Regions from separate parts of the Rhizobium sp. UGM030330-04 genome, predicted to be linked through region 3. Evidence: predicted binding sites of a transcription regulator. Region 3 holds the regulator's gene; each other region holds the start of a gene.
What was found. The regulator LexA, encoded in region 3, represses DNA repair genes until DNA is damaged. The targets are predictions, from matches to a motif close to TGTTCNNNNTGTGTTCNG.
Positions count from the first base shown of each region.

Region 1: a site for LexA is predicted at 3,693-3,710, ahead of N434_RS08965 (PA0069 family radical SAM protein). Genes of this name have one in related genera too.
Region 2: a site for LexA is predicted at 3,295-3,312, ahead of uvrA (excinuclease ABC subunit UvrA). Genes of this name have one in related genera too.
Region 4: a site for LexA is predicted at 4,163-4,180, ahead of N434_RS21265 (ATP-dependent helicase). Genes of this name have one in related genera too.

Region 1 is NZ_QKML01000005.1:42,505-49,761, reverse strand. Features, by position in the region: gene N434_RS08985 (DUF6656 family protein) at 1-401, shown strand, start outside; gene N434_RS08980 (L-threonylcarbamoyladenylate synthase) at 549-1,526, shown strand; gene N434_RS08975 (FAD-binding oxidoreductase) at 1,572-3,002, shown strand; gene N434_RS08970 (glycosyl transferase) at 3,018-3,536, opposite strand; gene N434_RS08965 (PA0069 family radical SAM protein) at 3,822-4,979, shown strand; gene rnhB (ribonuclease HII) at 5,317-5,970, shown strand; gene N434_RS08955 (MerR family transcriptional regulator) at 6,129-6,503, opposite strand; gene N434_RS08950 (aminotransferase class IV family protein) at 6,582-7,257, shown strand, end outside.
Region 2 is NZ_QKML01000018.1:14,121-21,377, reverse strand. Features, by position in the region: gene N434_RS22835 (DUF72 domain-containing protein) at 1-86, opposite strand, end outside; gene uvrA (excinuclease ABC subunit UvrA) at 241-3,162, opposite strand; gene N434_RS22825 (single-stranded DNA-binding protein) at 3,427-4,008, shown strand; gene N434_RS22820 (hypothetical protein) at 4,048-4,317, shown strand; gene N434_RS22815 (CBS domain-containing protein) at 4,373-5,521, opposite strand; gene N434_RS22810 (MarC family protein) at 5,656-6,285, opposite strand; gene gyrA (DNA gyrase subunit A) at 6,502-7,257, shown strand, end outside.
Region 3 is NZ_QKML01000012.1:78,398-85,654, forward strand. Features, by position in the region: gene N434_RS18425 (FtsB family cell division protein) at 15-332, opposite strand; gene eno (phosphopyruvate hydratase) at 672-1,946, opposite strand; gene kdsA (3-deoxy-8-phosphooctulonate synthase) at 2,083-2,928, opposite strand; gene N434_RS18440 (VOC family protein) at 2,928-3,809, opposite strand; gene lexA (transcriptional repressor LexA) at 4,022-4,744, shown strand; gene N434_RS18450 (glutathione S-transferase family protein) at 5,166-5,843, shown strand; gene N434_RS18455 (ComEC/Rec2 family competence protein) at 5,863-7,257, opposite strand, start outside.
Region 4 is NZ_QKML01000015.1:102,224-109,480, forward strand. Features, by position in the region: gene N434_RS21255 (DMT family transporter) at 1-457, opposite strand, end outside; gene N434_RS21260 (glycosyltransferase family 25 protein) at 729-1,541, opposite strand; gene N434_RS21265 (ATP-dependent helicase) at 1,647-4,121, opposite strand; gene N434_RS21270 (carboxymuconolactone decarboxylase family protein) at 4,222-4,632, opposite strand; gene N434_RS21275 (efflux RND transporter periplasmic adaptor subunit) at 4,872-6,038, shown strand; gene N434_RS21280 (efflux RND transporter permease subunit) at 6,035-7,257, shown strand, end outside.

The DNA.
Region 1 (7,257 bases), on a different contig from region 3:
CCCATAGCCGTCTCAACACCTTTCACCAGTCCATCCGTTTTCCGAAGATGGTCTTCCACCATCTGCTCAACGACCGGCCGCATCTCGGCTACTGTCATGTCACGGCGTCAAAAACCAGTTTTGATGCCGAACGTCATGTGCTGTGGTCCTTCTATTTCGCGAATTTCTTCGCCGAACTGAGCGGCGCCGAGAACTTCTTCGAAAATATCGATGCGCGCTATTCGCGCATGTATTTTGCCGTCGCCATCAATGCGCTTCCCGATCAGGAAATCGCCGTCGACACGTCCTTCCACCGTGGCGGCCTGCTGTTCCAGACCCATGATCCGCGGGTGGCGCTGAAAAACGTGCTCATGCTCGGCGCCCGCTCGGAGGAGATGCGCAAGATCATCAAGGCGATATAAGACACGATAAAGCGCCTCAAGCGCCGTATCCTTATCGGGTTTGTGCATGTCGTCATCCCGAAACCGCTCGCCACTTTCGGGCGCCATGCATTAGCGCTTCCCACTCCGCCCTGAAATACGCTATTGACCGCCGTGAAAGGCAGCATCATGGCGCGTCATATCAATATCGAAAAAGAGCGGGAAACAGCCCTGCAGGCATCCGTGGCGGAGCTTGCGGACGGACGGCCCATCGCCCTGCCGACGGAAACCGTCTATGGCCTTGCCGCCGACGCCACCAATCCGGCGGCCATCACCCGCATTTACGAGACCAAGGGCCGGCCGCAGTTCAACCCATTGATCTGCCACATGGCCGATATCGCCATGGCCGAACATTACGCCGTTTTCGACCCCGTTTCGCTGAAGCTCGCCCAGGCCTTCTGGCCCGGCCCGCTGACGCTGGTTCTGCCATTGAAACCCGCAAGCGGTATTCATTCGCTGGCGACGGCCGGTCTCGATACGGTCGGCATCCGCGTGCCGCAGGGTTTTGCCAGCGAGCTTATCCGCCGCTTCGGCAGGCCACTGGCCGCGCCCAGCGCCAATAGTTCCGGCAAGATCAGCCCGACGAGCGCGGCCCATGTGGAGGCCGATCTCGGCCAGAAGATCAATCTCGTTCTTGATGGCGGGGCGGCGGCCGTCGGCGTCGAATCCACCATCGTCAAGGTGGAAGAAGACGGACGCCTGCGGCTGCTTCGCCCGGGCGGCATCGTCACCGCAGACATCGAGCGGGTTGCTGGCGCGCGGCTCGAGCGGCCGAAAAAAGCCGCTGCCGCCATTGAAGCGCCCGGAATGCTGGCTTCGCATTATGCGCCGGGTGCTGCCGTGCGGCTCGGCGCCACATCGGTTCTGCCAGGTGAGGCACTGATCCGTTTCGGCGGCCGCACCGTTTCAGGCGAAGAGGCCGCGCGCACCGTTCTCGACCTCAGCCCCGCCGGCGATCTTGCCGAGGCCGCTGCCAATCTGTTCGATTATCTGAAAGCCGCCGATGCGAGCGGCGCGGACATGATCGCAATCACCGCCATTCCCATGCATGGTCTTGGAGAGGCGATCAACGACCGCCTGTCCCGCGCCGCCGCGCCGAGAGGCTGACCCGCCCACCATTTCGCCCACCGTTTCAATGACAGCGAGACGCCCATGACTGCCATCGCCCCCTCATCCGATACCCTCGACCGCTTCACGACAATCGTCGGCGAGAAGAATGCGGTGCGCGACCCGGCGGAAATGGCGCCGCGCCTTGTGGAAAATCGCGGGCTTTACCGTGGTGCCTCCCCGCTGCTCATCAAGCCCGGCTCGGTCGAAGAGGTTGCCGCCATCCTGAAGCTCGCCAGCGAGACCGGCACACCCATCGTGCCGCAGACCGGCAATACCGGCCTTGTCGGCGGCCAGACACCGCGGGCCGGCGGCACCGACATCATCCTGTCGCTGGAGCGCATGAACCGCATCCGCGACATCGATCCCGTGGCCAATGTCATCGTCGCCGATGCCGGCTGCATTCTCGACGACATCCACAAGGCCGCCGATACGGTGGAACGCATGTTCCCGCTGTCGCTCGGCTCGCAGGGTTCCTGCCGCATCGGCGGCAATCTCGCCACCAATGCCGGCGGCACGGCGGTGCTTGCCTATGGCAATATGCGCCAGCTCTGCCTCGGGCTGGAGGTGGTGCTGCCAACAGGTGAAATCTGGAACGGGCTGCGCCGGCTGAAAAAGGACAATACGGGTTATGATCTGCGCGATCTCTTCATCGGCTCGGAAGGCACGCTTGGCGTCATCACCGGCGCGGTGCTGAAGCTGTTCCCGAAGCCGCTCGGCCATCAGGTGGCGTTCGCCGGGCTCTCATCCACTAATGACGCGCTGAAACTGTTCGAAATGGCCTCGAACCTCTGCGGCACGGCGCTGACCGGCTTCGAGCTCATGCCGCGTATCGGCGTCGAATTCACCACGAAACACATTCCCGGCGTGCGCGACCCGCTGCAGACGCCGCATGACTGGTACGCGCTCATCGATATCTCCACCTCCGATTCGGCGGAAACGGCCGAGACGATGATGCAATCGCTGCTGGAGCGCGGTTTTGAGGCGGGCCTGGTCGAGGATGCGGTGATCGCCGCGTCAGAAGCACAGCGGCAGGCGCTGTGGCACATGCGCGAAAGCATGTCGGATGCGCAGAAACCGGAAGGCGGGTCGATCAAGCACGATGTTTCCGTTCCGGTATCGAAAATACCGGAATTCATGGCGACGGCGGAAAAGGCGGTTATCGCCGCCATCCCCGGCGCCCGCGTCTGCGCCTTCGGTCATCTCGGCGACGGCAATATCCATTACAATATTTCCCAGCCGGTGGGAGCCGACAAGGCCGAGTTCCTTGGCCGCTGGCGGGACATGAACGAGATCGTGCACGGCATCGTGCTGTCGCTCGGCGGCTCCATTTCCGCCGAACATGGCATAGGCCAGCTGAAACGCGATGAGCTGGCCGCCATTCGGCCCGGCATCGAGATGGAACTGATGCGCCGCATCAAGCACGCCTTCGATCCGGCCGGCATCATGAACCCGGGCAAGGTTCTGGCAGGGTAAGACAGCGTCCCGGCGTCAGGCCGGAGCCCGCAGCGCCCAGGCGGGCACCATCTCCGCATTCAGCCGGCGCGGCTTCTGCCCGCCAATCAGTTGCGTCAGGCCCATGCCCGGCCTGGCAATCGACAGGGCGTGTTTCTTGGGCAGCAGGTATCCGTGCTCCAGCGGCGGCGCGCGGCGCAGCACACGGCTGAAGATATTGCGGCGATGATAACGCGATGGCGAAAAGCGTGCGGGCTGGGCGCAGATCGCCACATATTCGAGAATCTCATCGATCCAGCCCGCCTGTGGACGGGCGCCGGGCTCGATCAGAAGCAGCCAGCCGCCGCGCGCGGATTGCACGATGTCCTCGATGTCCCATTGCCCATAAAAACGGCAGCCGGCGGCATCGGCGACACGCGACGATCCATCGCGCGACCCATGATCAAGGATCACCACATCGCTTACAAGCCCTTCCACGGCCCCGGTGACAAGCGCAGACAGCGTGTGCGCCAGCTCCGGTTCCTGATCCCGGCATTCCATTATGACTGTCAACATATGCATAGCTCTAACGCATCGCACAATAAATTGCCACTATTCCCATCGTGGTAAAATCCGCCATTCCCGGTGCGGATCAGCACCCCACCCCGCGGCGAAATCACTCCCCCAGCCTTCCCCTGCCGGGATGTGAACAAATATCGGTTCTGCATTTTTTGTTCTTGTATTGTTCTCATTTTTGCATTAGGAATTTAATCATCGAAAAGGTGATGGAAGCCTGTTCGAACGGAAACGGTTTAGGGTGTTTGGCGGGCCTTCAGGCGCGCGGCGCCCGGGAGCATCCAGATGAGAAACCATACGCTTTCGGGGCAGGCTGCCTTCCAGCCGAGCCATATGCCTGACATTGCCAATGCGCTGGCCGATGCGTCGGGCCTGCGCATCGAGATCGACCGTCGTCGCGGCCGTGGCGCCGGGCTTAACCCTGACGGGCGCTTCGAGGCCCTGCAGCACGAGGTTTTCGACGATGGCTGGCAGACGCTGGAAGACATGCCGGAATTCCGCACCGAAGTGCAGGTGGAGAAGCCGCGCAGCATCATCAGCCGCAATGAATCGCCCGATATCCCGTTCGACCGCTCCATCAATCCCTATCGCGGCTGCGAACATGGCTGCATCTATTGTTTCGCAAGGCCGACCCACAGCTATATGGGTCTTTCCGCCGGGCTGGATTTCGAATCGAAGCTCTTCGCCAAGCCGGATGCGGCAAAACTTCTGGAGCGGGAACTGGCCAAGCCGGGCTACAAGCCGCGGGTGATCGCCATCGGCACCAATACCGACCCCTATCAGCCGATCGAGCGCGAATGGCGCATCATGCGGCAGATACTGGAAGTGCTGGCCAAGGCCGACCATCCTGTCGCCATCGTCACCAAATCGGCGCTGATCAAGCGGGATATCGACATTCTGGCACCTATGGCCAAAAAGGGCCTCGCCAAGGTTGGCATTTCCGTAACGACGCTGGATCGCAAGCTCTCGCGCAACATGGAGCCACGCGCCGCCACGCCGGAAAAGCGGCTGGAAGCGGTCAAGGCGCTGACGGAGGCCGGCATTCCCGTCGCCGTGATGATGGCGCCTGTCATTCCGGCACTCAACGATCATGAGATCGAGCGTATTCTCGAGGCCGGCAAGGCCGCCGGCGCAACGGAAGCCTCTTACGTGCTGCTGCGGCTGCCGCTTGAGGTGAGCCCGCTCTTTCGCGACTGGCTGCTGCGCAACTATCCGGACCGCTACCGTCATGTCATGTCGCTGGTGCGCTCGATGCGCGACGGCAAGGATTATGATGCGGAATTCGGAAAACGCATGAAGGGTGCCGGCCCCTATGCCTGGCAGATCGGCAGGCGTTTCGAGATGGCGACGAAGAGGCTCGGCCTCATCCGCCGTGGCATTCATCTGCGCGACGATCTCTTCGTGCCGCCGGGTGGCACCGGCGTGCAATTGTCGCTGCTTTGAGAAACGGACGCTGAAGACACCCTGCCTGATCGAAGCACCACACAGACCGTGCCGCGATATCGGGCGGAACACGACAAGGAGCGCTGGCCTCTTCCCTTCTCGCGGCCACCCTCCCCATGAAATGCCCGACGGGTTTTCCCTGGCCCGCCGGACATTACCCCCGGAACCGCCGCCTCGCGTGCGATCGTTTTTCCTCCGCCGCCCCGCTGGAGGATCAAAGGTCATGATGACCTTGAGGGCATAGTGAGCCACGCCCCTTGACCCCGGCTCACCCTGCCTGTCATCGCCCGCCTCCGGGGGCTTGCAGGAGATCGGGTGTGTGTGCAAGTTTCGCCGCATGAAACGCCGCACCACACCCGATTCTCCTGCCCTCTTCGATCTTGCCGATACCGGCCCGGATTTTTCCTTCGAGCTGGAAGCGAAAAACAGGGGCCTCTGGCCCGTCGCCGGCACGGATGAGGCAGGCCGTGGGCCACTTGCCGGACCGGTCGTTGCGGCCGCGGTCATTCTCGATCCGGATAATATTCCTGCTGGCCTCAATGATTCCAAGAAGCTGACGAAGCAGAAACGGGAGAGCCTGTTCATGCTCATCATGGAAAGCTCGATCGTTTCGGTCGCCTCCTCCGGCCCCGGCCTGATCGACAGCATGAACATCCTGCGCGCCAGTCTCGACGCCATGCGCCGCGCCGTGCTCGGCCTCGAAACCTCACCCGCCCTGGTCCTCGCCGACGGCCGCGACAGGCCGCCGGGCATCCCCTGCGAAGCCAAGGCCGTCATCAAGGGCGATTCCCGCTCCCTCTCCATCGCCGCCGCCTCGATTATCGCCAAGGTGACACGTGACCGGATGATGGAGCGCGCCGGTATGGTGCACACATCCTACGGCTTTGAAGGGCATGCGGGTTACGGCACACCGGCCCATCTGCGTGCCATTGAAAGCCACGGGCCTTGCCCGTTGCACAGGATGAGCTTTCGTCCGCTGAAGCGGGATTGATCGCGACAGCGGAACAATGGGCCAGCCTTAACTTCCGCTATCAGGCTAGCAAGGCATCGGGGCCGATCAGAGCAAGACGGATGGGAAACGGAGAAGCGATATTTCACTTTCGCTTGACGCTACGGATAGCTGACATTCCAACAGAGATCAGATGCAGGCTACGCGCGAGTTGAAACCGGCGTTGACGCTTCGAACGCTTCTAGCAGGTCACTCAGCAAGCTTCGGCTCTCTGAGAGTTTCCGGCTCTGTTCGTCAATCGAGCTGATTTGCATACGCAGCTTCAACTTCAGCTCATCGCAAGGTTCAAAAGCGTGCCTTCGCTCAAGCGAGCACGGCAGGAAATCCCGAATGGCGGCTAACGTCATACCGGCATTTCCCAACAAACGGATGCGCCCGACCGTCTCCACGTCGGCGGGACCGTAATCCCGATATCCTGTTTCAGTGCGAACCGGTGCGAGAAGACCCTCGGCTTCATAATAGCGCAGCATCCTGATGCTGACGCTGGTTCTTCGGGACAGCTCACCGATTTTCATTCCGGCCCTTGACTCTGACAGTGGTGTCATACTGTAGGCAGGACGCTCCATCATGTAAACCGTTACAGGAGCATAGAAATGAACCGGAAATCGGGATTTCGGACAGAGATAAATGGCTGCGTGGCTACAGCAGAGGATCTTTCCTCACTCGCGTTTGCGGGCTTCGCACATTTCACGGCAATGCAAGTGCGCGAAGGCGCAGTACGGGGGTTGGAGTTTCACCTGGCGCGGCTGAGGTCGGCGTCGATTGAGTTCTTCGGGCAGGCGCTTCCCGACGACTTGGTGCGCGAGCGCATTCGTCATGCTATTGAGAGTTCCCCTTCAGCCCTCTCCGTGACAGCCACGATGTTTTCCCGTCGCGGCGAGTTTACTCCGACCGGGGCTTCGGACGACCCCGCCATCCTGGTGCACACGGCACCTTCGTTCGATGGCCCCGCGGGACCTTTGCGCTTGTCCGTCGTCCAGCATGAGAGACCTTTTCCGACGATCAAGCATGTTGGCGAGGCGTCAAAAACACAATACCTTCGGCAGGCTGTCAAAAAGGGCTATGACGACGCAGCATTCATCGATACCCGTGGGCGCCTGAGCGAAGCGACAATCTGGAACCTGGCGTTCTGGGATGGCAAAGCGGTCGTCTGGCCCGAGGCGGCACTTCTGCACGGTGTCACAATGACGATCATTCGCCGTCAACTTGAAACACTCGGTATTGAGCAGCGGGAGGAACCGATCAGCCCTGCCCGCGTGATCGATATGA
Region 2 (7,257 bases), on a different contig from region 3:
GGCAGTTTTTCCGGGTAAAACGTGCCTTCCCATGGCTCGAAGGTCCAGCCGCCGATACCGGTGCGGATCGTGCCTGATGTCGACATATGCTGTTCCTCCCAATTCTGCGCCGTTTTCAACCCGCCGCGCTATCGCCATTCTCCAGCTTTAAGCGACGGTCGGTGTGTTTTCTGATCATGGATCCTCGCCTCAAGAGCGAGAATGACGGAGAAGGCTCGGGGACCATCGGTGTCCCAACAATTACTCCGCAGCTTCCCGCTTGCCGGCCGGCCGGCGGTCCAGAAGCTCCTTCAGGAAGTGACCCGTATAGGAGCGCTCGACCTTGACGATGTCTTCCGGTGTGCCGGTGGCCACCACTTCGCCGCCGCCCGTGCCGCCTTCAGGGCCGATATCGATGATCCAGTCGGCCGTCTTGATGACTTCGAGATTGTGTTCGATCACCACCACGGAATTGCCCTGTTCCACCAGCGCATGCAGCATTTCCAGAAGCTTGTTGACGTCGTGGAAATGCAGGCCTGTCGTCGGCTCGTCGAGAATATAGAGCGTGCGGCCCGTCGAGCGTTTCGACAGTTCCTTGGCAAGCTTGACGCGCTGCGCCTCACCGCCGGAAAGGGTGTTGGCCTGCTGGCCGACCTTGATGTAACCGAGGCCGACATCGAACAGCGATTGCAGCTTGTCGCGCACCGCCGGCACGGCTGCGAAGAACTCAACGCCTTCCTCCACCGTCATATCCAGCACGTCGGCAATGGATTTGCCCTTGAAAGTCACGTCCAGCGTCTCGCGATTGTAACGCTTGCCGTGGCAGACATCGCAGGTGACATAGACGTCAGGCAGGAAGTGCATTTCGATCTTGATGACGCCATCGCCCTGGCAGGCTTCGCAGCGGCCGCCCTTGACGTTGAAGGAGAAACGGCCGGGCGCATAACCGCGCGCCTTGGCTTCCGGCAGACCGGCGAACCAGTCGCGGATCGGCGTGAAGGCGCCGGTATAGGTGGCCGGGTTGGAACGCGGCGTGCGGCCAATCGGCGACTGGTCGATGTCGATCACCTTGTCGATGAATTCGAAACCATCGATGCGGTCGTGTTCGGCCGGGATTTCGCGTGCGCCCATCACCCGGCGCGCCGCCGATTTGTAGAGTGTCTCGATCAGGAAGGTGGATTTGCCACCACCCGATACGCCGGTCACGGCCGTGAAGACGCCAAGCGGCACGGCGGCCGTGACATTCTTCAGATTGTTGCCACGCGCGCCAAATACCTTGATTTCGCGGCCCTTCTTGGGCTTGCGGCGTTCTGCCGGCACGGCGACACCGAGCTCACCGGAGAGGTATTTGCCGGTCAGCGATTTCGGATTGGCCATCACCTCCTGCGGCGAACCTTCGGCAATGACCTGGCCGCCATGAATGCCGGCGGCCGGGCCGATGTCGACCACATAATCCGCCGTCAGGATGGCATCCTCGTCATGTTCGACCACGATGACGGTGTTGCCGATATCGCGCAGGTGTTTCAGCGTATCGAGCAGGCGGGCGTTATCTCGCTGGTGCAGGCCGATCGACGGCTCGTCGAGAACGTAGAGAACGCCTGTGAGGCCGGAACCGATCTGCGACGCCAGCCGGATGCGCTGGCTTTCACCGCCGGAAAGCGTGCCGGAATTGCGCGACAGGCTGAGATAATCCAGCCCGACATCGTTCAGGAACCGCAGGCGTTCGCGGATTTCCTTGAGGATGCGGACGGCGATCTCGTTCTGCTTGGCGTTGAGGCTCTCCGGTAGCACCTCGAACCAGTCGCGGGCGGTGCGGATCGACATTTCGGTGACTTCACCGATATGCAGCCTGTTGATCTTGACGGCGAGCGCTTCCGGCTTCAGGCGATAACCGGCGCAGGCCGGGCAGGGAGCCGCCGACATGTAGCGTTCGATTTCCTCGCGCGCCCAGGCGCTGTCAGTCTCTTTCCAGCGACGCTCCAGATTGGGCACGATGCCTTCGAAATTCTTTACCGTCTTGTAGGAGCGGGCGCCGTCCTGATAGTTGAATTCGATCTTGTCATCAGTGCCCTGAAGGATGGCCTGCTGTGCGTCCTTCGAAAGCTCCGACCATTTGCTGGAAAGCTTGAAACCGAAGGCCTTGCCGAGCGCTTCCAGCGTCTGGTTGTAATAGGGAGAAGACGACTTGGCCCAGGGAGCGATGGCGCCGTCACGCAGGGTGCGGGCCGGCTCCGGCACGATCAGGTTTTCATCGACCTTCTGCTGCGAGCCAAGGCCATCGCAGCTGGGGCAGGCGCCGAAGGGATTGTTGAAGGAGAACAGCCGCGGCTCGATTTCCGGGATGGTGAAGCCGGAAACGGGGCAGGCGAATTTCTCCGAAAACAGCACACGCTCATGGGTTTCGTTGAGAGACTTGTTGGCGGAACCGCCGGCGGCTGTCTCTTCCGGCGGCAGGGGCCTGTCGGCAAATTCCGCGACAGCCAGCCCGTCGGCGAGCTTGAGGCAGGTCTCGAGACTGTCGGCAAGGCGTGCGGCCATGTCCGGGCGAACCACCGCACGGTCCACCACCACGTCGATATCGTGTTTGTATTTCTTGTCGAGGGCGGGCACGTCGGCGATTTCGTAGAACTGACCATCCACCTTGACGCGCTGGAAGCCCTTCTTCATCAGGTCGGCGAGTTCCTTTTTATATTCGCCTTTGCGCCCGCGCACCATCGGCGCGAGAATATAAAGACGCGTACCTTCCTCGAAGGCGAGGATGCGGTCGACCATCTGGCTGACCGTCTGGCTTTCGATCGGCAGGCCGGTGGCCGGCGAATAGGGAACGCCGACACGCGCGAAGAGAAGGCGCATATAGTCGTAGATTTCGGTGACCGTGCCGACCGTGGAGCGCGGATTGCGCGAGGTGGTCTTCTGCTCGATGGAGATTGCCGGCGACAGGCCGTCGATCTGGTCGACATCCGGCTTCTGCATCATTTCGAGGAACTGGCGCGCATAGGCCGAGAGGCTTTCGACATAACGACGCTGGCCCTCGGCATAGATCGTGTCGAAGGCGAGCGACGACTTGCCCGAGCCGGAAAGCCCGGTCATGACGATCAGCTTGTTGCGTGGCAGATCGAGATCGATACCCTTGAGATTATGCTCGCGGGCACCACGGATGGAAATCGTCTTCAGTTCACTCATGACAAGGCTCGGATAAAAACAACAGGCTTGATGGCGGCGCGTCCTTATGTAGTGACGCAGCCGGACGTGTCGAGGTCTATTCCCAATCGGTCGCAGCTTTTCGGAATGCTTGACTCGAAATCTGCGATTTAATAGAACAAAAAAGGAACGAATTGCAAGCGCGAATGTCTGCTCCCGCAGCATAAGATTATTCTTTGTGGATAGTTCCATGCTTGCGGTGCCCTTTGCGGGCAGCGGCAGCTATTGTGTGGCGAATTTTTTGAAATGCAATTGCCGGTCATGATGGCTGGCGGACAGGATGACGAGATGGCTGGTAGCGTAAACAAGGTAATTCTGATCGGAAACGTGGGCGCCGATCCCGAAATCCGCCGGACGCAGGATGGCCGCCCGATCGCCAACCTGCGCATCGCCACTTCGGAGACCTGGCGTGACCGCAACAGCGGCGAGCGCCGTGAGAAGACCGAATGGCATACCGTCGTGGTTTTCAACGAAGGCCTGTGCAAGGTCGTCGAGCAATATGTCAAGAAGGGCGCCAAGCTCTATATCGAAGGCCAGCTGCAGACGCGCAAATGGCAGGACCAGACCGGCAACGACCGCTACTCCACCGAAATCGTGCTGCAGGGCTTCAACTCCACGCTGACGATGCTCGACGGTCGTGGCGAAGGTGGCGGCGGCCGCAGCGGCGGCGGTGATTTCGGCGGTGGCAATGACTATGGCAGCGGCGGTGGCTCGGGTTATGGCGGCGGTTACGACCAGCAGTCTTCGTCGCGCGGCAGCTCTTCGCGGGGCGGCGGCCAGCCTTCCGGCGGCTTCTCCAACGACATGGACGACGATATCCCGTTCTGAGCGGACGGCGAATACGTAAAGGCGTGACAGGAGACAGGCATGAGTGACGAATCCGCACCGAAACAGCCGGCGACAAAACAACCGGCTACCTGGCGCATCATTCTCGCTTTCTTCCTTGATTTCTGGACGGCGTTTTTCGCCGCCGGATTTCTCGTCGCAGCGGTTGCTGGCGGGCGCACGCCACAGGGTTTTGCCCTGAATGGCGTGCCCGCCTTTGTCGCCTTTGCGCTGATCATCGCCTATTTCGTCGTGCTCGGACGGTTCTTTGGCGGCACGCTATGGCAGCGCCTCCTGAAGGCGAGACGCTAACCGCCCCGCCTTTCCGCCCCCCAGGGAGAGGCAGGCACTTCGATATCGCGGCAGGCTATGCCGCGACCTTGTCCGCCAGCATCGCAACCATGACGTCGGATTGCGACACGATGCCCACCATCTTGCCCCTGGCATCGATCACCGGCAGATAATGCAACCCTTCCTCCGCAAAGCGGATGATGGCTTCCTCGATCGAGGTTTCCGGCCGCACGGTTCTCACGGGTGAAGTCATGATGTCCTTGACGGTATCGTTGGGGGCACTTGCGCCTGAGAAGATGAGGCGCAGCCGCTGCAGGAAACCGATCGACGGGCGACCGTTTCTCCAGCTTGCCTTTTCCAGAAAATCCGTCTGGGTAACGATGCCGACGATTTCCGCCCTGTCATTGGTGACCGGCAGTGCCTTGAAATGATGGCTGTGCATCAGCGCATGGGCGTGGCGCAGGCTGTCCTCAGGGGCAACGCCGACGACATCGCGCGACATGACGCTGGCGCAATCGAGATGCAGCGCGCGGCGGCGCCAGGAACGCAGCTCGGTCTTGCGCAGGATAGTTTCCAGTTCGTCACGATCGATATCGAGAACCTCGTCATATTCCTTCAGCACCTCATCGAGATCGGTGGAGGAAAAGCCGATTTTCTGGATAGGCGTCGGATCGGTGGTGCCGTGGGCGGCCTTTCCAAGCTTCAGGCCATGCGGATAGGCGCGGCCGGTGGCATTGTTATAGGCGAGCGCGAGCGCAAGAAGGATCAGCGAATTTCCGGCGACCGGCCACAGCAGGAAACCGTATCCGAGGCTGTGCACCGCGGGGCCGCCGAGAACGGCCGTCAGCGCCACCGCGCCGCTTGGCGGGTGCAGGCAGCGCAGCGCCATCATGGCGGCAATGGCGAGGCTGATGGCAAGGGCGCTGGCAAGGAATGGGTCCGGAAGGAGCAGCGCCACCGTCACCCCCACGAAAGCCGATACGAGATTGCCGCACAGGATGGACCAGGGCTGGGCCAGCGGGCTGGAGGGGACCGCGAATAAAAGCACGGCCGACGCGCCCATCGGCGCGATCATGGCGGGCAGGGTTGGGTCGAAACGAAGAGCGAGGCTACCCAGAAGACCGGTCAGCAGAATGCCGACGAAGGCGCCGGTCGCGGAGCGCAGCCTTTCCCTGTTACTGACGGGTGCGGCATCCGGGATCAGGCGGCGCAGCGTGGAACGCATGGAGATAACTTTCGAATCCGAAAAAAAACATGCGTCTTTTAACCGAAGCGGCAGCCGGATTTAAAGGGAGGATTTTCCTGCATTTCAACGATTGGCAGGAATTTATTGCGCAGGTCTCGCCATGCGTGGGCGGCTCAGAAAGCGAAGGCCGATTTTATGCCGTCGACCACGAATTGCACGGAAAGCGCCGCAAGCAGAACGCCGAGCAGCCGGGTGAGGATGGCGCGGCCGGTATTGCCGAGAAACCGGTCCATACGCTCCGAAACGATCAGCGCCGCGTAGACGAGAGCCATGGCGAAAGCGAGGATCAGGATGAGCACGACCATCTCGATGGTGGTCTTCATCGTTCCGGCGAGAAGGACGGTGGCGGAAATGGCGCCCGGTCCGGCGATCAGGGGGAGCGCCAGCGGAAAGACCGCCAGATTGTGAAGATGGTCCTTGGTGATGGCGATCTCGGAGGTCTTTTCCTTGCGCTCCTGACGCTTCTCGAAAATCATCTCGAAGGAAATCCAGAACAGCAGAAGGCCGCCGGCGATGCGGAAGGCGCCAAGCGAAATGCCGAGCAGGTTGAGGATGGCAAGCCCGAAAAGGGCAAAGACGGCGAGGATGCCGAAGGCGATGATGGAACCGCGCAGCGCCACCTGGCTGCGCTGGTCGCGCGTCATGCCGGCGGTCAGCGCCAGAAAGACGGGCGCAAGCCCCGGCGGATCGAGTGTGACCAGAAGTGTGGTAAGCGCGTTGATGAGCGTTTCGCTGCTGGCCATTCTTTCCCCGTCGGTTTTGTTTTTAGACGCAAGCCTACGCAAGTCGCCGGGACTTTGAAAGGGAGTGGCGCGCTTTTGCCGGGCTAAATCGTGAAAAGCGGCGCTCGTCTTGCAAATGACGCAAAAGCCTGTTCAAAACTCGCCGGGAAATTGGCTTAACGTGGCTGTTTCCGCTATAAAAATCCATCCGATTCTTAACAGAGAATGTGATCCGTTTTGACTGACCAGAGCCCCCCCGGCGGCGGAAAGCTTCCGCCAGGCATTGAACCGATTTCCATCATGGAGGAAATGCAGCGGTCGTATCTCGACTACGCCATGAGCGTTATCGTGTCCCGCGCGCTTCCCGATGTGCGAGACGGCCTGAAGCCGGTTCATCGCCGTATTCTCTACGGCATGTCCGAACTCGGCATCGACTGGAACAAGAAATACGTCAAGTGCGCCCGCGTCACCGGTGACGTGATGGGTAAATTCCACCCGCACGGCAACATGGCGATCTACGACGCGCTGGCGCGTATGGCGCAGGACTGGTCGCTCCGCCTGCCGCTGATCGACGGGCAGGGCAATTTCGGCTCCATCGACGGTGACCCGCCGGCGGCCGAGCGTTATACCGAATGCCGTCTGGAAAAGGCCGCGCATTCGCTGCTCGACGACCTCGACAAGGAAACGGTCGATTTCCGCGACAACTATGACGGCACGCTGCAGGAACCGGTCGTCATTCCGGCGAAGTTCCCGAACCTGCTGGTCAACGGGGCAGGCGGCATCGCCGTCGGCATGGCCACCAACATTCCGCCGCACAATCTGTCCGAAGTCATCGACGGCTGTATCGCGCTCATCGAAAATCCGGCGATCGAATTGCCGGAGCTGATGCAGATCATTCCCGGACCGGATTTCCCGACCGGCGCGCTGATCATGGGCCGTTCCGGCATCCGATCGGCCTATGAGACGGGACGCGGATCGGTCATCATGCGCGGC
Region 3 (7,257 bases):
CTGATTTCGGTTAATTAGAAATATGTGTTCATGATGACGATTTCGTCCGTACGCGACATATTCAGCTGGTAACGGGAAATCTCATCGATCATGTCCCGCTCCAGCGAACCGTCACTCAACAATTCCACCTGCCGTTCCAGTGCCGTGCGCGCCTGCGTCAGCTTTGCAAGCTCCGCAGTGCGGGCAAGACGCTGCCGCTCCAGCCGCTCCGTCGCCTGAAGGCCGAAGTCGCCATGGATGGAATGATACCCGAAATAGGAAAGAAAAGCGATCGTGATGGCCGGAACGATCAAACGGCCGAATCGTCTCTTTTTATGATGTCTGGTCCACATGCCGCAGAGAAGCCTTAAAACGCATAACGTGAGTCTGAAGACTAAGCCGGATTGTTTAACTATCCGTTGACCTTAAATTCCAATCGGCAAATGGGCATGAAAAAGCCCGCCGGGAGGCGGGCTTAGAACGGTGACGACGCCAGAAGAAACCTCGTCATGCCGGACTTGATCCGGCATCCAGCCACGGCGCGTCTGCGCCGTGAAAGAGTCTCCCGCGATCAAGGACTTGATCACGCTGGACCCCGGATCAAGTCCGGGGTGACGGAGTGCGGATGATACCGCTCACCCCTGAAATGAGCCCGCCAAAGCGGCGGGCTGCATCGTAAAACCAGACGCGAATTATCCGCGCAGAATGGAACGGCCAGCGTAGGCAGCCTGCGGACCCAGCATTTCCTCGATGCGGATCAGCTGGTTGTATTTCGCGAGCCGGTCGGAACGGGCGAGCGAACCGGTCTTGATCTGACCGCAGTTCGTGGCAACCGCGAGGTCGGCGATGGTGGAATCTTCCGTTTCGCCCGAACGGTGCGACATGACGGCGGTGTAGCCGGCCTTGTGCGCCGTTTCGACTGCGTCCAGCGTTTCAGAAAGCGAACCGATCTGGTTGACCTTGACGAGGATGGAGTTTGCGACACCCATCTTGATACCATCGCGAAGGCGAGCGGAGTTGGTGACGAAGAGGTCGTCGCCGACCAGCTGGCACTTATTGCCGATCAGATCGGTGAGCGCCTTCCAGCCGTCCCAGTCGTCTTCAGCCATGCCGTCTTCGATGGAGATGATCGGGTACTTGGCAACGAGCTCCGCGAGGTATTCAGCCATTGCGCCGGATTCCAGCGTACGGCCTTCACCTTCGAGAACGTATTTGCCGTTCTTGAAGAATTCGGTCGATGCACAGTCGAGGCCGACATACATGTCCTCGCCCGGACGATAGCCAGCCTTTTCGATCGACTTCATGATGAAATCGAGCGCTGCCGGCGCGCTTTCGAGACCCGGTGCGAAACCGCCCTCATCACCGACATTGGTGTTGTGGCCCTGAGCGGACAGTTCTTTCTTCAGCGTATGGAACACTTCAGAACCCATGCGCACGGCTTCGCGGATGTTCTCCGCGCCGACCGGCAGGATCATGAATTCCTGAAAGTCGATCGGGTTGTCGGCATGGGCGCCGCCATTGATGATGTTCATCATCGGAACCGGCAGCAGATGCGCGTTCGGGCCGCCGACATAACGGTAAAGCGGCAGGCCGGAAGCTTCAGCCGCAGCCTTGGCGACGGCAAGCGATACACCGAGAATGGCGTTGGCGCCAATACGCGACTTGTTCGGCGTACCGTCAAGCGCGATCATCGTCTGGTCGATCTGGATCTGGTTCTCGGCATCGAAACCGCCGATGGCGTCGAAGATTTCCGTATTGACGGCTTCGACTGCCTTTTCCACGCCCTTGCCGAGATAACGCTTGCCGCCATCGCGCAGCTCAACCGCTTCATGCGCACCGGTGGAGGCGCCCGAAGGAACGGCGGCGCGGCCCATGGAGCCGTCTTCGAGATAAACATCGACTTCAACGGTCGGGTTGCCGCGGCTGTCGAGGATTTCGCGCGCGATGATATCGGTAATGGCAGTCATGGTCTCTCCCTTGGGAATGGAACAGATATTTTCCGTCGCCTGTCTTAGACGATGGCGAAGAAATTACAATGACGGCGGGCGGCAGAAACGGAGCGCCCGCCATTTAAAATCGATTGGCACGAACCGCGCCGGTTCTTCAGGCTTTGGTGATGGTGTCGAAGGCCAGGAGCTTTTCGAGCAGTTTCGGCATGTCCTTCAGGTGAACCATGTTGGGACCGTCGGAAGGCGCATTGTCCGGGTCCTCATGGGTCTCGATGAAGAGGCCGGCCACGCCGACGGCCACGGCCGCGCGCGCCAGCGTCTCGACGAATTCGCGCTGGCCACCGGTGGAACCGCCCTGCCCGCCCGGCTGCTGCACGGAATGGGTGGCGTCGAAGACAACGGGCGCACCCAGCGAGGCCATGATCGGCAGCGAGCGCATGTCGGAGACCAGCGTATTATAACCGAAGGAGGCGCCGCGCTCGCACAGAAGCACATTCGGATTACCGCTGTCGTTCAGCTTGGCCAGAACATTCTTCATGTCCCAGGGGGCCAGAAACTGACCCTTCTTGACATTGATGACGCGGCCGGTTTTCGCGGCGGCAACGAGAAGATCGGTCTGACGGCTGAGAAAGGCCGGGATCTGCAGCACATCCACCACTTCGGAAACGATGGCGCATTGCTCTTCGGTGTGAATGTCGGTCAGGACAGGAAAACCGAACTCCTTCTTGAGATCGGCGAAGACCTGCATGGCGTTCTCAAGGCCGATGCCGCGCTTGCCGGAAAGCGAGGTACGGTTCGCCTTGTCGAAGGAGGATTTATAGACAAGCCCGATTCCAAGTTTGTCACAAAGCTCCTTCAGGACGCCGGCGATCATGAATGCATGTTCGCGGCTTTCCATCTGGCACGGGCCGGCAATCAGCGAAAAGCGCTCGCTGTTGGAGAAAGAAACTTTGCTGGCGCCGTCGCCGGCGGTGACTTTGAGATTGTTCGTAACGCTCATTATTTTTCCTCGAAGGCGAAGGCAACGCCCTGGCCGGGTGCTGCGGGCACCACCAGACGGCCGCCCGTTTCCATGCAGAACACGCCATTAGCAGCAAGCGCCGCCGCTGTCACGGCAAGATCGCCGACGGAAAGGACGATGCCCGCGCCGCGCAGTCCAGCATCACCCTGCCCGGCAACATTCAGCGCATATCCATTGAAGACTGGCTTCTCAGTCAATCTTATGCACGCATTGCCGGTTGCGAAAACCACATCACCGTCCGGTGATATTTTGCCGCCGCAGCCAAAAACCGTCTCTATCAGGCGTGCGGCATTCGGATCATCACCGACAAACAAGACGATCTCGCTGAGACCGGACACACCATTGGCATGGCGCTCCAGCGCCGAGCGGTCGCCCGGCAAGGCCTGCAGCCGCTGGCAGCTGAACAGGAAGAAATCCTCAGCGGAACCGCTCGCAGCAAAAGCCAGCCGGAAGGCTGCCTCGCTCTGCGAACCGTCCGGCATTTTGACCGGACGCGAAAATTCAAAGACATTACCGGCCGTCAGGCCGGAGGCCACGAATCGGTCGTGATCCCCAAGGGCGTCTTCGGTTGCAGCGACGAGAGCGGAAAAACCCTCCCCTCCGACGTGTTTCCGAAAGGCATGATCCCGCCCGGTGAAGACATCTCCTCTGCCAATCGAGGCGTTATATTTAGCCGGGTCAGCAATTGCGAGCGGCTCCAGATAGGTGCCGTCGGAGAAAAAAACACAGGCATTGTGTGTGCCGAACGGATGGAGAGCCGCCGGCGCGACCGTAAACCCAAGGTTTGCAAGGCGATTGGCGGCGACGTCGAGACGCTCGACGGGCAGTACGAGATGGTCGACGCGATAGGGTTTCGTCATTTTCCTGCTTCCTGCTGTCGGGTCCGGCAAGGCGACACCGGAACAGTCCCAGCGGCAGAAAAGCACAATTGCGTGCTTTCAGGCAAATCATCAAAACAACAGATGGCAGCTTCACGAAATTTTAGGGGATTGCGGAACACATATGGAACATATAGTGTTCGTTCTGTATTTGTTTCGCGATCTCCACTACGATTCTCAAGGGTGTTTTCCTCATGCTCACGCGCAAACAGCAGGAATTGCTTCTCTTCATTCATGAACGAATGAAAGAGTCCGGCGTGCCGCCCTCCTTCGATGAAATGAAGGACGCACTCGATCTTGCCTCCAAATCCGGCATCCACCGGCTGATCACCGCCCTCGAAGAGCGCGGATTCATTCGCCGGCTACCGAATAGGGCGCGAGCGCTGGAAGTGATCAAGTTGCCTGAGGCCTATACGCCGGGTGCGCGGCCGCAGCGCGGCTTTTCACCGAGCGTCATCGAAGGCAGTCTCGGCAAGCCAAAAGCGCCGGAACCGGCCCCTGCCCCCAAGGCGCCCGCCAACGATCTCGGCGGCGCCGTTACCGTGCCGGTCATGGGCCGTATTGCCGCCGGCGTTCCGATTTCCGCCATCCAGAACAATACCCATGATGTGGCCGTACCGGTGGACATGCTGGGCTCGGGCGAACATTACGCTCTCGAGGTCAAGGGCGATTCGATGATCGAGGCCGGCATTTTCGATGGTGACACCGTCATCATCCGCAATGGCAATACCGCCAGCCCCGGCGATATTGTCGTGGCGCTGGTGGATGACGAGGAAGCGACGCTGAAGCGCTTCCGCCGCAAGGGCGCCTCCATCGCGCTGGAAGCGGCCAATCCTGCCTATGAGACCCGCATATTCGGGCCGGACCGGGTGAAAATTCAGGGCAAACTGGTCGGACTGATCCGCCGTTACCATTGATCCGTACAGGCCGCCATCTTCTCGGGGCGAACATCGCCCTGGTGAAGAGACATCCATTGAGGATGGCGGCAATTTCGCTCGTTGGCTGACTATGCGGAAACCGGGCTGACACATTCATCCCGGGAGCAGTTTCATTCCGTACCGCTGAGCATCGGTTGCGGTCTTCATATGATATTGCGGCTTCGATTTTAGCCCGGCCTGTTGCGTTCCGTGCGTCATCCGCATGGAATTTCGGTAACGCTGCGAGGTATCCGGCCTGCGTGATGGGCTTGACGCCCATCCGTCACTTGAATGCTGACATTGATCGTTGAGCAGCCCGCCGCCACTCATCAAAGGCGTTTATGGGTGCCATGGATTATTTTCGATATTCCGCAGCGCTCCGACAGGTATAGAAATGCGCGTCATATCCGGGAGACAAGCCATGTATGATCTTTATATCGCCAACAAGAACTATTCCTCATGGTCGCTGCGGCCGTGGGTCCTGATGCGCACGCTCGGTATCGCCTTCGATGAGAAACTCGTTCCGTTCGGCGAAGGCGTCGCCTTTTCCAACTTTTCGCCGACGGGCAAGGTGCCCTGCCTTGTCGACGAGGGAGTGACGATATGGGAATCGCTGTCGATCGCCGAATATCTGGCGGAAAGACATCAGGGTATCTGGGCGAGCGACAAGCAGGCCCGGGCATGGTCGCGTTCGGCTGCGAGCGAAATGCATGCCGGCTTTTCCTCGCTGCGCAATCTCTATCCGATGTCGGTCGGCATTCGGGTCAAGCCGAAAGGCGGCGATGCCGGGCTTGCGGCCGATATCAAGCGCATCGATACGCTGTGGAGCGAAGGGCTGACAAAATTCGGCGGCCCCTACCTTGCCGGTCAGAAATTCACGGCGGTGGACGCTTTCTTTTGCCCTGTCGCATTCCGTTTCCAGACCTACGGTGCCGATCTTTCACCGGGCGCGAAAACCTATTGCGACCGGCTGCTCGCCCTGCCCGCCATGCGCGAATGGTATGAGGCCGGATTGAAGGAAATCTGGCGCGATACGGCGCATGAAGAGGAGATCGGCGGTATTGGCGAGTTGACTGCCGATCTTCGCCTGAAGGCCTGAGGACCTGTGCTGGCGATGGTCACTGCGACGTCGCCAGCAACTGCCGGACCTTTTCGGGTACATCGTGCTCGAAACGGCCGCTCTTCCAGTCATAATAGCGGTGTTCGCTCCACGGCCTGTCCGCCCCTGCGATGGCTGCGCGCAGCCTTCCGACCACCGCGGACTGCTCGCTGCCCGCAAAGTTCATTTCCACCGAACCGATACGCCGCAGAATATCACGGTTGAGCAGCAACGCTCCCGAGCGGCACTGCGAAAACGAGGTTCTGCGGGAAACAACGACTATATCGGCGATGTCGCAGGCTTTTCCGGCAAACCGGCCGTCCTCAAGAACGACGATCCATTCGCCGCTGCCCGCCCGCGCCACGCACCATATGCCTCTCATGCAGGTGAAGACACCCGGCTCGGCATCTTTCAGGGCCGCCGTCATCTGCCGTGCAACGGTGCTCAGCTCCTGCGAGGTCAGTTTCGGCCTTGCAGCGAAAGCCACACGGGTCGGTGCCGTCCCGGTTTTGACGATGGCCGGCGGCACGGGCTGTTCCGGTAAGAGCAATGCTCTTTGCCACTGGCCATAAACGAAACCCTGCGGCCGTGTCTTTGTTGTATAGACCTTGCCATCCTCCAGCAGCGCGACCAGTTCACCGTCCTCGTGAATGAGCAGGTCCGGCGCATCGCGATAGGCCATGGTCGCCGATAGCCCGAAAGCGACGAGCAGAACCGGGATGCCAAGCAGGGCCAGCCGGCTGCGCAGCAATGTCAGCAGCAGGAAACCGGAGGAAGCAAGACCGATGAACCAGCCATGCGGCCGACCTGTCGCAGCGCTGCCACCCCAGGACGCGACCTCCCCCGCAACCTCGATGACAAGCGCCATGCCATATCCCATAACCTTCAGGAACGGGGCATCGAGCCCGAAAGGCATCAGCAGCATGGCGACGAGACCGAAAGGCATGACGACCAGCGACATCAGCGGCATGGCGGCCAGATTGGCGAACAGTCCATAGGTGGTGACACGGTGGAAATGTTCGGCCGAATAGATCGCTGTCGAAAGCCCGCCAATCAGCGATGTGACGATGACGCCACCGATGATGGCCCCTGCCGTTTCCCCTGCCCTCATCCATGCCGGTCTGCGACCGATCGACAGCCGCTCGTGATCGCTGCGCCGGAGGCTCCACCAGGCATAGGCGGATACCAGCGCGATGGTCGCGGCAAAGGACATCTGAAAACTCGGCCCCATGATTTCCGAAGGTGAAAGCGCAAGAATGACCAAGGCGGAAAGCGCGACATTCCGGAGGCTGAGCGAGGGTTGATCGAAAAGGACAGCGATCAGCATCACCGACATCATCAGCCAGGCGCGTTCGGCAGAGACGGCAAAACCGGAAATCAGATAATAGGCGAGCGTCATCAGGAGAGCGGCGAA
Region 4 (7,257 bases), on a different contig from region 3:
TAAGCGCGCTGCCGCAAAGGATCAGTGCCACCGCCGCCATGTCCCGCATGTCCGGTCGTCTTTTGGGCAGGCCGAAGAGGCCGAAAAGATCAGCCAGCAGGCTGAAGATCACCTGTCCGCCAAGCCCGAGCGCAATGGTGCCGGAAAGCGCCAGCGGTGAATTGACGGCGGTGGAGGTAAGGATGACGATGGCCGCACCCACGACCCCGCCGCAATAGGCCCAGAGCGGCGCTTTCGGTTTTGCCGGTGCCGCTGGGTCTGTCTTCGGGCGCATGATGGCGAGATAGATCAGCGCCGCCACCGTGCCGGTGCCATGCGCCGTCCATGAGGAAAACAGCGCGCTGCCATAATGGGCAAGCTGGCCGTTGAAATGGACCATCAGTGTCAGGAGGCAGCCGCTGGCGAAGGCGGCGGCAAGATGCAGCGGGTTGAGGCGGGGATGCGTCGTATCTGTCATGGCGGGCCGGGAAAGCTGAAGAGGAACCTGAGCTTTAGCTGATATGTGCCTGAAGCGGAATCGAATTGCGCCTCTTCTTTGCCTTGGGCGACATTATCCTGTGCGCTACGGAACCAGCGACGCAGCCGCGCATTGTTCCAGCATGAAGAAAACGACGCGCAAGCCATTGAACCGGATGACGATTTTTGTCATTTCGATTTTCATTCTCGCAGCCGTGGTGGCTGCGGTCTATCTCATCGGCTTCACGCCCGGAGAGATCTGAGCCTGTCGCTCAATGTCCGGCAGCGGCAGCTTTTCGCTTGCCGCCTTCCATTGCCACCCGTGCTTTCGCCACCGCAAAGCGGAGGCCGCGCAGGAGAAAACGGCTCGTTTCCAGATAGGCGCGGTAGGGCAGTACCGTGAAATAACGCCAGCGCGGCAGACGATAAATGCGCAGGTTGTTCTGGATCTGGCTTTCACCGTCCGCATCCTGCGTCGCGCAGAGCGGGTAGATGAAGGCTCCCTTCAGGCCCGCGAGATATTCCAGATCAAAAGCGATATCGTAGGCGAGCCGCATGGGAATGAGTTTCGAGATCCACCGTCCGGCGCGGCGATTGACGAGATAGGCTCCAGATCCCTTTTCGCGGGTCAGCGCGATGGCGAGCGAACGGCCGCCGGCGAGCGGGCGAAACGGAAACTTCCGGCCATTGCTGACCGTGGTCAGCCGCAGCAGATCCCAGTCATCGCCGTTCAGCACTGCCTCGTCGAGCGCATCGAGAAAATCATGGTCAAAGACGACGTCGTCTTCGAGGATGAGCGCGATATCGGCATCGCTGTCCATGAACTTATTGGCGCAGGCGACATGGCTGAGATAACAGCCGATTTCCGGCGGCGAGGTACGGCGGCCATGCATGAGCATGTAGGAAATCTCGCTGAATTCCGGGATCGGATACTTCAGCTCCCTGCCATTGACACCGGCCACCCGCTCCGCCTTCAGCCCCATGGCATCAAGCCGGGTCGTCATGTCCTCAAGGCGCCTGGTGGCACCGTCCATGTTGATCAGGAAAACGGCAAGCTTGCGCTGGCTTTTCGGTAAAATATGCAAAGCGGTCCTCGCCCGGTTTTCACTGTCGTGTAGCAATTCCTTTATTGCAACGGCTTGAGGCGGGCTATGGAAAAAGCTGTCTTGAACCTGTCTTAATCGTGCGAATCAAACCTTTTCCACAAATCCGTCCAGCACCCGTTTCTGCCCGGCGCGGTCGAAATCGATGGTCAGCTTGTTGCCCTCGATGGCGGAAATATTGCCGTTGCCGAATTTGAGGTGGAAGACGCGGTCGCCGACAAAGTATTTCGATGGCGTGTCGGCCACGGATTTCGCCACCAGCTCGCCGTCGATGGTGCGGGTGCGCGGGCCGCTTTCGCCATAACCGATCCGTTCGACCGCATGGCCGGAGCGGGTGCCCCAATTGTCGCGGGTGGCGTCGCTGCGGTTCTGTTGCGCACGCTTCCAGCCGGGGGTGGAGTAGTTGTTGGCGAAGGGATCGGCCTTGTCGAATCGGGACTGGCCATAGCCACCGCGGCCGCCATAACCGCCGTAACTGCTGTCGGACGCCGCCACATCCACATGGGCGGGTGGCAGTTCATCGAGGAAACGGGAGGGCAGGGTGGATTGCCACAGCCCGTGAATGCGCCGGTTCGACACGAACCAGATATGGCAGAGCTTCTTGGCGCGGGTGATGCCAACGTAAGCGAGACGGCGTTCTTCCTCCAGGCCGGAGCGCCCGCCCTCATCCAGCGCCCGCTGGTGCGGGAACAGGCCTTCTTCCCAGCCCGGCAGGAATACGGTGTCGAATTCCAGACCCTTGGCGGAATGCAGCGTCATGATGGAGACGGCATCGAGATTTTCGTTCTGCTCGGCATCCATGACGAGGGCAACATGCTCAAGGAAGCCGCGCATGCTCTCGAAGGCTTCCATCGAGCGGATGAGTTCCTTGAGGTTTTCCAGTCGTCCAGGCGCTTCTGCCGTCTTGTCGGCCTGCCACATGGCGGTATAGCCGCTTTCGTCGAGAATCTGCTCGGCAAGCGTGGTGTGTTCGGTGTTTTCCAGGAGGCCCTGCCAGCGGCGGAAATCCTGCACCACGTCGAACAGCGCCTTGCGCGCCTTCGGTTTCAGCTCGTCGGTCTCGATGATGTCGGCGGCTGCGGCCAGCATCGGAATATCGCGGGCGCGGGCGTAATCGTGCAGATTGCGGATCGTCGTATCGCCAAGGCCGCGCTTCGGCGTGTTGACGATCCGCTCGAAGGCAAGATCGTCTGCCGGCTGGCAGACAAGGCGGAAATAGGCCATGGCGTCGCGGATTTCGAGGCGCTCATAAAAGCGCGGGCCGCCAATGACGCGGTAATTGAGGCCGAGCGTGACGAAGCGGTCTTCGAATTCGCGCATCTGGAAGGAGGCGCGAACGAGAATGGCCATGTCGTTCAGATTATGGTTCTTGCGCTGAAGCTGTTCGATTTCCTCGCCGACCGCGCGGGCTTCCTCCTCGGAATCCCAGGCGGCATGCACCACGACCTTTTCATCGTCAGGGCTGCTGCGTTCGGTGAACAGCGTCTTGCCGAGACGTCCCTCGTTATGGGCGATCAGATGGCCGGCCGCGCCGAGAATATGTTCGGTGGAGCGGTAGTTTCGCTCGAGCTTGATGACCTTGGCGCCCGGAAAATCCTTGTCGAAGCGGAGGATATTGTCCACTTCCGCGCCGCGCCAGCCATAGATCGACTGGTCGTCGTCGCCGACGCAGCAGACGTTTTGCGGTTCGCCCTTGGCGCGCTGGGCCAGCAGCCTGAGCCACATATATTGCGCCGTGTTGGTGTCCTGATATTCGTCCACCAGAATATAGCGGAACTTCTGGTGATACTCTTTCAGAATATCGGTGTGGCGGCGGAAGATGCTGATCGGGTGCATCAGAAGATCGCCGAAGTCGCAGGCGTTCAGCGTTTTCAGCCGGTTCTGATAGGCGGTGTAAAGTTCGCGGCCCTTGCCGTTGGCGAAGGCGCGGCTGTCGCCCTCCGGAATATCCGGCGGCGTCAGGCCCTTGTTCTTCCAGCCGTCGATCATGCCGGCGAACTGTTTTGCCGGCCAGCGCTTGTCATCAAGACCTTCGGCCTGGATGAGCTGCTTGATCAGCCGCACCACGTCATCGGTATCGAGAATGGTGAAATCCGATTTAAGACCGACGAGTTCGGCATGGCGGCGCAATAGCTTGACGCCGATGGAGTGGAAGGTGCCGAGCCAGGGCATGCCCTCGACAGCGCCGCCGACCAGAACGCCGATACGTTCCTTCATCTCGCGGGCGGCCTTGTTGGTGAAGGTCACGGCAAGGATTTGGCTGGGATAGGCGCGGCCGGTCGCCAGAATATGGGCGATGCGGGTCGTCAGAACGCGGGTCTTGCCGGTGCCGGCGCCGGCGAGAACGAGAACGGGTCCGTCCAGCGTTTCAACGGCATCGCGCTGTTCCGGGTTGAGGCCGGAAAGATAGTCAGGCGCGGCACGCGTCTGGTCGCGCGCCGCCATGGCGCGGGCGGCAATGCCAAGCCCGCCGCCGTTTTCCGCACCGGCATTGTTCGTCGCCTTGCGCGGCGCCACGGGTTCTTCATCGAAGAACGGCATATCGTCAAAACTGTTGCTCATGCGGCCCAATGTAGTGATTCGGGATATAAAGGCCAGAACCGTGTTCTGCTTTTATTCCGGTATCGTCAGTCAAAACGCCTATTCCAAGGCATTTTTTGTATCACGTCTGCCTGTCGGCGTCGAAAGCGGCGTCAACGGGCACTTGCAGAGCCACAGCAAGCTGGTTGGTTTTTGCGGCAAGCGCGATGACGCGCAGCAAATCGGCATGCTGCTCTTTCGTCATGCCCTTGGCTTTGGCGGCGGCCGTGTGGGAATGGGCGCAATAGGAGCAGCCATTGGTGACGGAAACGGCGATATAGAGCATTTCCTTCACCACGGGATCGAGCGCCGAGGGTGTCGCTATCACCGCCTTGACTTCACCCCAGGTCTTTTCAAGCAGATCGGCATCGAAGGCGAGGTAGAGCCACATATTGTTGATGAAATCCGATTTGCGGGTGGCGCGGATATCATCGAACACCGCCTTGACGCGCGGGTCGGCTTCAGGATTCTCGGCTTTCGTCACGGTGCTCATGGTTCCTCCAGTCGTGTTTCTCCGTGGGGCAGATTATCCCAACGGAAGATATTTGCGACAGGATTGCGCGGAAGGATTGCCGGCCGGCTGCCTGGCGCGGCAATTGCGCCCAAATTACAATTACGTAAGGAACGGATTTGTGCGTTGCCTTGCCCCCGCCAAGCAGGAATACTGCACCTGTCCCGGAACGTGTCGTTTTCGGGAATGTATCGTGCTGCGCGGATCAACCGGAGAAATACATGCGGGTCTGGAAACAGGTGGGTGTCAGTCTTGCCGTGGTGGGAGCCGGGCTCTGTCTCTGGGGCTTTTATTCGCCCGAAGCCCGCAATGTGCTCGCCGCCATCGGGCTCGGCAAGATGCCGGCCGGTGCGATCGAGGTGGCGGCATCCGGCGCCGGAACCTCAGGCGCGCCATCGGGCCAGAATGCCGGCGGCGCTCGCCGCAACGGCAATGCCACTCTGGTGGTGACGGCTCCGGTTAAAAAAGGCATGGTCAATGACCGGTTGAACGCTATCGGCAACGGCGAGGCGATCCAGTCTGTTGTCGTCATGCCGCAGACCTCCGGCACGCTTTCGGAAATCCGCACCTCCTCCGGTGCACGCGTCGTGAAGGGGCAGGTGCTCGCGCGGCTCGATGATGAGGAGCAGGTGATCGAGCGGGACAAGGCGCAGGTGACGCTGCGCAGCGCGGTTGAAAAATCGAATTCCTACAAGAACCTCAAATCCGTTTCCCGCCTTGATGTGCTGGATGCGCAGATTGCCGAAGAGGCCGCCAAGCTTGCGCTGAGCACCGCCGAACTTAATCTCAAGCGTCGCGACATCGTCGCGCCCATCGAAGGCGTGGCCGGTATCGTCGCCGCCAATATCGGCGACAACGTTACCACGCAGTCGACCATCGTCAGTATTGACGACCGCTCCGAAATTCTCGTCAATTTCTGGGCCCCCGAGCGCTTCGTGACCGCGATCAAGGTCGGCATGCCGGTGGAGGCGACGTCGATTTCCCGGCCCGGCGAGACCTTCAGGGGCGAAGTCGAGGCGGTCGACAACCGCGTCGATGAGGCAAGCCGCACCATCCGCATCCGGGCGAAATTCGGCAATGAGAAGGATGAACTCAGGGCCGGCATGTCGTTTGGCGTCACCATGCGTTTTGCCGGGGAAATTTATGCCTCGGTCGATCCGCTTGCCGTGCAATGGGACGCGGAAGGCTCCTATGTCTGGCGCGTCACCGAGAACAAGTCGAACAAGGTGCGGGTGCAGATCGTGCAGCGCAATCCAGATGCCGTTCTCGTCAAGGCCGAGCTGGCGGAAGGCGAGCCTGTCGTGATCGAGGGCCTGCAGCGCGTGAGAGAAGGCGGCGCGGTCCGCGTCGGCAACCAGCCGAAGCCTGAAGAGGTCGCCAGCCAATGACGACGCATCCGCCTTCCGGTCAGGATTCCAAGCTCGCCTTTACCGCATTGTTCGTGCGCCGGCCGATTCTGGCGGCGGTTCTCAACACGCTGCTGGTCGTTGCCGGCCTTGCCGCACTGGTTGGCGTCGAAGTGCGCGAATTGCCCGATGTCGACCGGCCGACGATCAGCGTCAGGACCACCTATGAGGGGGCGGCGCCGGAAACCATCGATCAGGAGGTGACGCAGACCATCGAAGGTGCGGTGGCGCGTGTCAGCGGCGTCAAGTCCATCTCGTCCAACTCGCAATTCGGCACCAGCCGCGTGACGCTGGAATTCGGCGACAATGTCGATCTGGCTGTTGCCGCCAACGACGTGCGCGACGCCATCGGCCGCGTCACCAATCAGCTGCCTGACGATGCCGACGAACCGCAGATCATCAAGGCGGATTCCGACAGCCAGCCGATCATGCGCCTTGCCGTCACCTCGACCACGCTCAGCATGGAAGACCTGACCAAGCTGGTGGATGACGAGATCATCGACCGTCTGGCCGCTGTTGATGGCGTCGCGGATGTGGAGCTTTACGGCGATCAGGAAAAGGTTTTCCGGGTCGATCTCAATCAGGCGGCGCTCGCCAGCCGCGGTTTGACGGTAACCGATGTTTCGAACGCGCTTGCCAGCGCGGCCCTCGACGTGCCGGCGGGGTCGCTGAAAAGCACGACGCAGGACATCGTCGTGCGCGCCACGGCCAGCCTGACGAAGCCTGAGGATTTCTCCAATCTCCTGATCAAGAACAATATCCGTCTCAGGGACGTGGCAACCGTCATGCTGGGTGCGGATGATGAATCCACCTCGCTGCGCTCCAACGGCGTGCAGGGGGTCGGTCTCGGCGTCATCCGTCAGGCGCAGTCGAACACGCTCAATATTTCAACCGGCGTAAAAGCCGCCGTCGCCGCCATGTCGGCCAATCTGCCTGAGGGTACGCGTATCGTCGTCACCAGCGATGATGCCGTCTTCATCGAAGGCGCGCTGCACGAGGTGGAACTGGCGCTCGGTCTCTCGGCGATCATCGTCGTTGTCGTGCTTTATCTCTTCCTGCGCGACTGGCGTGCGACCCTCATTCCGGCGATCACCATGCCTGTCGCGCTGATCGGCACTATCGTCGCCATCTATATGGTCGGCTTCTCGGTCAATATCCTGACCCTGCTTGCCATCGTGCTGGCGACGGGCCTCGTGGTCGA